2 regions of the Gibbsiella quercinecans genome follow, and region 2 is predicted to be linked to the other one. Evidence: predicted binding sites of a transcription regulator. Region 2 holds the regulator's gene; the other holds the start of a gene.
The links. Region 2 encodes Fur, which represses iron uptake genes when iron is present. Its sites were predicted from a motif close to ATAATAATGAGAACNACTATCAA; they were not measured.
Positions count from the first base shown of each region.

Region 1: ACN28Q_RS19390 (isochorismate synthase) is a predicted target of Fur. The motif match lies at 2,130-2,152, and genes of this name have one in related genera.

Region 1 is NZ_CP014136.1:4,236,372-4,240,800, reverse strand. Features, by position in the region: gene ACN28Q_RS19395 ((2,3-dihydroxybenzoyl)adenylate synthase) at 1-875, opposite strand, end outside; gene ACN28Q_RS19390 (isochorismate synthase) at 881-2,092, opposite strand; gene fepB (Fe2+-enterobactin ABC transporter substrate-binding protein) at 2,438-3,397, shown strand; gene entS (enterobactin transporter EntS) at 3,384-4,429, opposite strand, start outside.
Region 2 is NZ_CP014136.1:1,226,742-1,231,170, forward strand. Features, by position in the region: gene ybfF (esterase) at 1-29, shown strand, start outside; gene ybfE (LexA regulated protein) at 282-569, shown strand; gene fldA (flavodoxin FldA) at 802-1,329, shown strand; gene fur (ferric iron uptake transcriptional regulator) at 1,660-2,106, shown strand; gene ACN28Q_RS05665 (beta-N-acetylhexosaminidase) at 2,202-4,429, opposite strand, start outside.

The DNA.
Region 1 (4,429 bases), 2.5 Mb from region 2:
TCTATCGCCTGCAGCCACAGCGTCACGGCCGGCGGCACCAGTGCGGTTACGGTGATCCGGTGCTGTTCAATCAGCCGGAAACACTGCGCCGCGTCTGGATCGCTGGCGAACACGGTTAACCCGCCCACGTAAAACACGCCCAGTACGCCCGGCGAGCTCATTGGGTAGTTGTGCGCCACCGGCAACGCGCACAGGAAGCGGGTCTGCGCGTCAAAACCACACACTTCGACGCTGCGGCGAATACTGTAGTAATAGTCGTTGTGGGTTCGGGGGATCAGTTTCGGCGTGCCGGTGCTGCCGCCGGAAAGCTGGAAAAAGGCCACCTGATCGGCGGCGGACGGTGCGGCGACAAAGCCCTGGCTGTCTTCTTCCATCCAGGCGGCAAGCGCGCGCGCATCGCCCTCGGCATGGTGTAACCCCACCACGCGCAATGACAGATGGCGGCTGCAAAAGACCGCCAGCACATCGTCATCGGCAAACAGCGGGTGGCGGCGATCGGCGATCAGCAAGCTGGGGCGAATCTGCGTGGCGTAAGCATCAAGCTCGCTGCGCTGGTGGTTGGGCAGCGCATTAACCGGCACCACGCCAATCTTCAACAGGGCAAAAAACACCACGTAAAACTCAACGTCGTTGCCCAACTGCACCAGAGCGGTATCGCCGGCTTGCACCCCACGGCGCTGCAACGCCGCCGCCAGGTTGGTGGAATACTGCGCCAGTTGGCGGTAGCTTAGGCTGCCACGGGCATCAATCAGCGCCGCCGTGTCATTTTCAGCCTGCCGATCGAGAATGTCGGTCAGCGGCAGATCAAGCCAATAACCGCACTCGCGGTAGCGGCGGGCAAACTCTTCGGGCCAGGGGGTAAAAGCAATGCTCATTATTTTTATCCTTGGTTCAAACCGAATGCACGCAGGATTGTGCTCAGTTTGACACCGGTTTCACGCCATTCGGATTCGGGCAAGGAGTCCTGCACTATGCCTGCGCCGGCAAACAACCTCACCTGCTTGCCATCCACGGTGCCGCAGCGGATGGTGACCACCCATTCACCGTCGCCGTTGGCATCACACCAACCAACGATGCCGCCGAACAGTCCACGGTCAAAGGGTTCCAACTGTTTAATCAGTTCTGCCGCCGCGGCCGTTGGCGTGCCGCACAGCGCAGGCGTTGGGTGCAACAGGCAGGCCAGCGACAGCGCGTTTTCCGTTTTATCCGCCACTTTGCCGTCAATCGGCGTTGACAGGTGCCAGAGCGTCGTGGTGCTGAGCAATTCCGGGGCGGCGGGGATATTCAGAACCTGGCTGCGTGCGGCCAGCATGCGGCGCATGCCTTCGGTCACGATCTGGTGCTCGTAGCGATCTTTTTCCGACGCCATCAGTTGTTGGCGCACCTCGCGATCGCGCTGTGGATCGGCTTCCCGCCGGGTTGAGCCCGCCAACGGGTTCGAGTAGAAGCGATCGCCCTCTTTGCGTAACAGCAATTCCGGGCTGGCCCCCAACAGCGCGCCGGTGGCCAGCGGCACGTGGAAATGAAAGCCGTGCGGGTTCTGGGTAATAATACGCGCCATCAGCGCATGCCGGTCCACCGGGTGGCGGGTTTCAATCTCCAGCAGCCGTGAAAGCACCACCTTATCCAACCGCCCGCTCTTCATTTGTGCCACCGCATCGCTGACCATCTGCATGAACACCGGCTGTGGCGGCACTTCAAGCTGGCTGGCGATTTCCGGCGCGCTGCCGTTGGCCGCTGCGGCAGCGCCAAATGCGCGTTCGCGCTCAAACCAGTGAACGTGTTGCGGCACAAACAAGGCCGAAGGCTGGTGCGTGTCGAAGGGGATAGCGCCACATAACACCGGGTTGCTAACTCCGGCTAACCGCGCTTTGGCGAATGCCTGTTGCACCGCCTGTTGAAATACACCGCCAATCTCTTCACCGCCAAACGCAGGCAAAGCCATCGCAGCCACGCAGCCTTCCGTCCTCAGGCTCCGATAGGGCGAAGAGAAAAAGAAGCCGGAGGCCAGAGGTAAAGATGCCGCCTCTGCACGCTCATCATCCCTGCTAAACGGTTCCCTATGATTGGCACCACTCATGGCTATATCCATCGGTACACCTTTATCCTTTCATCAACGAAAATCACCGATAATAATGATTATCATTTATGTTAATCGCGCGCTAAATTACCTGTCATGATTTATCATGTCAACCAACAGTAACCCCTTCTCTGCGCCTGAATTATCAGGTAAATATTAGGGTTTTCGCCTATTTCCCCGCAATGTTGCGCGATACGGAAAGCTGGCCTTGTAACCGCTCACCCGGGTGGTTTACGCGATCGCATCACCGGGCGGTGGAACAAAAAATCAACACCTATGCAACTTGCCTTTATGGCGGACACATATATTTTTTATCAGTGGTAGATATAACTCTTTAATCTAAAAGGACACATTTCGATGAACAAAATTCTGCTGCTGGCGGCGGCGCTGTTCGGTTTCCTGGCGTTCAACAGCAGCTATGCTGCCGGCCCAGCCTGGCCGCGTACCCTGCAAACCACCCACGGCAGCGTTACGCTGGATCACCCGCCGGCGCGCATCGTTTCCACCAGCGTGACCGTTACCGGCACCCTCTTGGCCATTGACGCGCCGGTGATCGCCAGCGGCGCCGCCACGCCCAATCAGCGCCTGACCGACCCACAGGGCTTTTTCCGCCAGTGGGCGGATATCGCCCGGCAGCGCGGCGTAAAACGCTTGTATATCGGCGAGCCCAACGCCGAAGCCGTTGCCGGTGAAGCGCCCGATCTGATCATCGTAGCCGCCACCGGCGGTGATTCCGCCCTGCCGATCTACGATCAGTTGAAGGCCATTGCCCCGGTGCTGGTCGTCAACTACGACGATAAAAGCTGGCAAGAATTGGCCCAGGAGCTTGGCCAGGCGACCGGGCACGAAGCACAGGCCGCCAACGTGATCGCCGCGTTCGATGCGCAAGAAAACGCGCTAAAACAGCGGATGCAATTGCCGCCCCAGCCGGTTTCCGCGCTGGTGTTCCGCAACGACGGCAAGGCGGCCAACCTGTGGACCGCCGAATCCTCACAGGGGAAACTGTTACAGCAGCTTGGCTTTACCCTGGCAACGTTGCCGCCAAAATTAAGTACCAGCACCAGCATGGGGATGCGCAAGGACATCATCCAACTGGGCGGGGAAAACCTGGCCGCCGGGCTGAATGGTCAAACGCTGATGCTGTTCGCCAACGATGAAAGCGACGCCCAACGCCTGATGGCCAACAGCCTGCTGGCGCATCTGCCGGCGGTACAGAACCAGCGGGTTTACCCACTGGGCAATGATACCTTCCGCCTGGATTATTACAGCGCCAGCAACCTGCTGACGCGGCTGGAAAAGCAGTTTACTTCCCACTGACGGTTAACGGCGACGTTTCCTCCGGCCTGTGCAGGGTAACCTGCCGCAGGCCGGTCATCGTCACTAACAGCAGCACACCCAGCAGCGCCGCCCCCAGGCCGAAACTGGTGGCGGTCATCGCCGGCAGCATAAAGGCCCCCATCGCCCCCAGCAACAGCGCGCCCAGCGCATCGCCCACCACGTTCTGCGCCGTCCACAGGCCGTTAATCCGGCCCAGGAACGCATCCGGCGTCAGGTTCTGAATCAGCCCGTATTGCAGCAACGAATTCACCGCGCTCAGGTAGCCAAATACCACTAGGCACACCAACGCCAGGCTATACCACGGCATCAGGCCGAACAGCGCAATCGCCACAAAGGCACCGATGGCGGTCAGCAGCATCATCCAGCCAGGGCGCGCCACCTGCGCCACTCGCCCGCTGGTAAAAGCGCCCAGCGCCGCGCCGAGCGGCACCGCGGAATACATAAAGCCCAGGTAGGACGCGCCGATATGCCAGCTTTCACCCACGGCGGGATAAATGACGCGCACCGCGCTGGCCATGGTCAGCAACGCCCCGATCAGCGCTACCATGCCAATCACTTTGTTTTGGAATAAGAAGGCAAAACCGCTCACCAGTGCACGTAACGGGTGTTCACGCGGCTGCGGTGGTGGCATCAATTGCGGCAGGCTAAGCAACGGCACCAGCGTCAGCAGGGTGCCCAACGCCGCCAGGCCATAGTTCCAGCTCACCCCGGCGCTGGCGATCACGACGCCGCCCACCGCCGGGGAAAGCACCGAACCAAACCGCACCGTCAGCATACTGATCGCCCCGGCCTGTACGATATTTTCTCGCCCGACCAGCGCAGGAGTGGCCGCCAACAGAGCCGTGACCCCCACAGCGCCGAAAAAACCGTCCCACACGGCGAGCAGGTAGATCACCGCCAGCGAAGGCGATGGCAAGGCGGCGTTAACGCACAGGCCGATAAAGCCAATGCCGCAGGTCGTGCGGGCAAACAGGATCAGGCGGCGGCGCTCATAGCGATCCGCCAGCACGC
Region 2 (4,429 bases):
CAATTCATCGATTTATCGGCCCGGCCTGAGCCAATTGGCGAAAAAAAGCGCTAAAGATAAGCGCTTAGCGCGTTTGCGCCGCAGTTAAGCATTGTCGTTGCTCTACCTGCTGGGGTAATATGGCGCGCTGTAATTTTGCCGCCTAAGCTCCGCGTTTTAACCGGCGCCAGGCTGGGGGCGAATTTTGGGTTAGGGTTGATTGGCCCGACAAAATGTAAACCGAACCGTCCAAAGGCGCATAAGCGCTTTTTGATACAAACTCCCTTGCAGTTACCGCAACAATGGCTAAAGAACAAACGGATCGCACAACGCTGGATCTGTTCGCAGATGAACGCCGTCCGGGGCGCCCGAAAACTAACCCGCTTTCCCGCAATGAACAGCTTAGGATCAACAAGCGCAATCAGTTACGGCGCGATAAGGTTCGTGGCTTGCGGCGTGTGGAGCTGAAAATCAATGCGGACGCGGTAGACGCTCTGAACAAACTGGCGGACCAGCGCAACATCAGCCGCAGCGAACTCATTGAGCAAATGCTGTTGGCTAAACTGGCGGAAGAACAGCCAGAACACTGATCTTGCCGCCCTGGCGCGCGGCGCAGGCGTTAAGGACAACGCCGGATCGCTCCCGCTTTCTTCCCCATAGGCATCGCATAAATGCGATAAATCCTGCGGGTAAATTTCTGGCATGATAGGCGTTTACCGGTAAGAAACAGCGTGAAAATGGCGCACGGGATGCCCAGCGCTGCATCGCCATCGGCGTCTTATCGCGACACAACTTTATTGAATTGAAAGGGTTATACGCTATATGGCAACTGTAGGCATTTTCTTTGGCAGCGACACTGGTAATACCGAAAACATTGCCAAGATGATCCAAAAACAATTGGGCAAAGAAGTGGCTGAAGTTCACGACATTGCCAAAAGCAGCAAGGAAGATCTGGAAGCCTTCGACATCCTGCTGCTGGGTATTCCAACCTGGTACTACGGTGAAGCGCAGTGCGATTGGGATGACTTCTTCCCTACGCTCGAAGAGATCGACTTCAACGGTAAGCTGGTCGCGCTGTTCGGCTGCGGCGATCAGGAAGACTACGCAGAATACTTCTGCGATGCGATGGGCACCATCCGCGATATCATCGAACCACGCGGCGCCACCATCGTCGGCCACTGGCCAACCCAGGGCTACCATTTCGAAGCCTCAAAGGGTTTGGCGGATGACGATCATTTTATTGGCCTGGCCATTGATGAAGACCGCCAGCCGGAGTTGACCAACGAGCGTGTCGACGCCTGGGTCAAACAGATCAGCGAAGAATTGAATCTGGCTGAACTGGCCAACTAAACCTTGTGGGTGGCGGTTGAATAATGGCCTTGTAACGTGCATAGTAGCAATGTCAACAGGGTCATTATTGATATTATGAATTGAAGCAATAGAAGCTACGATTTTGTAACTTCTCACATCGTCACGGTAAACTGCGGCATCGGTTTATCCCATTCATCAAGACGTTGCATATGTAAAATGCAATAGTGCAAATATAGCGTTGTTAACAACCGGCGGTTTTCATTTAGCGCAACCGGTTCTATAATGTGACGCAATTATATCTTTGTGCCGACCGATGCCATAGGCGAGAACGCCTCAACTTGATTAGCATAGTAACAGGACTGAATCCGCATGACTGACAACAACACCGCATTGAAGAAGGCCGGCTTAAAAGTCACGCTTCCGCGACTCAAAATCCTGGAAGTGCTGCAGGATCCGGAATGCCACCACGTCAGTGCGGAAGATTTGTATAAGAAATTGATTGATATGGGCGAAGAAATTGGCCTGGCCACGGTGTACCGCGTGCTTAACCAGTTTGACGACGCCGGCATCGTCACCCGCCACAATTTTGAAGGCGGCAAATCCGTATTTGAATTGACTCAGCAACACCACCACGATCACCTGATTTGCCTGGACTGCGGCAAAGTGATCGAATTCCGCGACGAATTTATCGAAGCGCGCCAGCGTGATATTGCCAAAAGGCACGGTATCAAACTCACCAACCACAGCCTGTATCTGTATGGGCACTGTGAAACCGGTGATTGCCGTGAAGATGACTCGATACACAACGCAAAGTAACAGGTGCTTGCCCCTAGCGTAAAAAAACAGCCGTATATACGGCTGTTTTTTTATGGGCTGCGTATGCAGCCCGCGCGGCGCGCGAGCTGGCATAATTACCCTTGCACCGCTTCGCTGCGGCTAAAGCGCTTGCCATCTGGGCTGACGGCACGGATTTGCACCCCAGCGGAAACGTTCGGCCTGGCGCTGCCGTCATAGCGCCGCCACTGTTTGCCGCCGTCGGTGGAATATTCAATCCCCAGGCCCGGCAGTGAGATATTGGCCTCCAGTTTGCCATCAACGATGCGCGCGCCAGGCACCGGCAAGCGGTAGTGGATACCCCCCTTATCCAACTTGGCCAGTTCACGCTGCCCTAACAGATTGGCAAAGCGCAGCCAGTCTTTATCCAACGCCGCGCGATCGACAAACTGCGTTTCGTCACCTTTATATTCGCGCCCGGCCTGATAATCCAGTTCCCAGCCCGCACGGTGCCACGCACGCTCCGCCACCGAAATGACGCGCGGGAAAATCATATATTCCATCTGCTCGTCGGTACGCACGGTTTCGCTCCAGGACTGCGCCGACAGCCCATAGGCGCCTGGCCATGGCTTATCGCTCTTGGCGCTGAAGGCATCACCGTCGCGATCGCGCGAGGTTTCCGCATTCTGCGGCAGGTTGTCCGGCGCAAAGCTGAACATTTTCTGTTCATCGTTAAAGCGTGCCGCCCAATAGTAACCGCGTTCGTTGGGGTTAACTTCGTACGGGAAATCCATGTAGACATAATCCGGGTTGGAGATCGTCACCTCGTAGCCCTTGTTCGCCCAGTCGTTAGCGGTGTCGAAGCCGCCCCAGTACAGGGTATCCCAGAAATTAACGCCAACGCGCTTGGTGGCGAACGCCTTGGCGTTTTCCGCGTCTTTCAGGCCATCCTGCCAGGCCTGCATTTTTTCGATGCCGTGCGCGTTAACCCGTTTACTCACCTCAATAGCGAAATAGCTCGGCAGGTGCGCCATATCCTGTACTTTGCCTTGGGCGATCATCGCCTGGCAAACCTGCGATTTCGCCCAGGGTTTGTCCTCTTTGCTGAGATCGACCATGCCTTTGCCCGGCTCCGGATGGCGGATATCGGTATAGCCGGTGCCCAGGCGGATATTTTTTGCTTCATCACCGCCAAAATGCCAGGTGGTCAGCGGTTGGCCCGCCTCTTTATGCATCAGGGCAATCTCGCCAATCACCTTATCGGCAAAGCGCGTGGACGACGGCAGGCAAGGGTTCAGGTAGCTGTGGCGATCGTAAAACTGCACCGACGTGGTATTGGAGTCATCGGTGGGATCCAGCACGCGGTATTCACCAGCGGCCTGTTCCTTGCCTTCGGCGTGCAGCTTTTGGTAGCGGGCTTCCATCGCAACCACCGCCGCACGGGCGTGCGCCGGCATGTCAATTTCCGGGATCACTTCAATCTGGCGTGCCTGGGCGTATTTTACGATGTCGATATAGTCGCTGCGGGTGAAAAAACCGGAACCGTTATTATCGCTGTCCGGCCCGGAGCCCAACTGGGGCAACAGGCACGTTGTTTCTGTCAGATCGTGGCAGCGCTTGCCACCCACCTCGGTTAACTCCGGCAGGCCGGGAATTTCAATGCGCCAGCCTTCGTCGTCGCTCAGGTGAAAGTGGAATTTATTCAGCTTATAGGCCGCCATCTGGTCCAATAAGCGCAGAACCGCGTCTTTGGTGTGGAAATTGCGCCCCACGTCCAGGAACACGCCACGGTATTGAAAACGCGGCGCATCGCGGGCCGTCAGCACGGCGATTTTTTTGTCGCCATCGGCAGGCAGCAGTGAAAGAACAGACTGCAAACCATAAAATACGCCCGCTTCATCAATGCCGGTAATCTGCGCGGATTTTTCACCCATCGCCAGCGTATAAGCTCCCGGCACTGCCTCGGCGCCGCTGAAAGCGTGCGGATCAATCGCGGTTGTGATCGGATACCCGCCCGCACGTTGGGGGATGCCAAGCTGTGCGAAACGCTGGGTGACGGCGCTGGCTGCCGGCGCCGCCAATGCGCCAAGCGCCAGTGCAACGCCCTGGCTAAGATCGGCATCCTGTGTAGGATCAATCGTCACCTGCAGCGGCGTTGGGATAATCTGCCCGCGCAGCGCCGTGGCCGGCAGGCGGCTTAACGCCGCGTTTTTCGTAAAGCGCGTCGCTGGCGTCATCAGGATGTTGTTATCATGTTGGGTGCGCTTCCATTGATCGCCGCTTAACGGCGTCAGGAACTGGTGCAAATCTTCAGTATCGGTGTTCACCAGCACCTTAGGCTTGGCGTTACCGGAGGTGGCATACC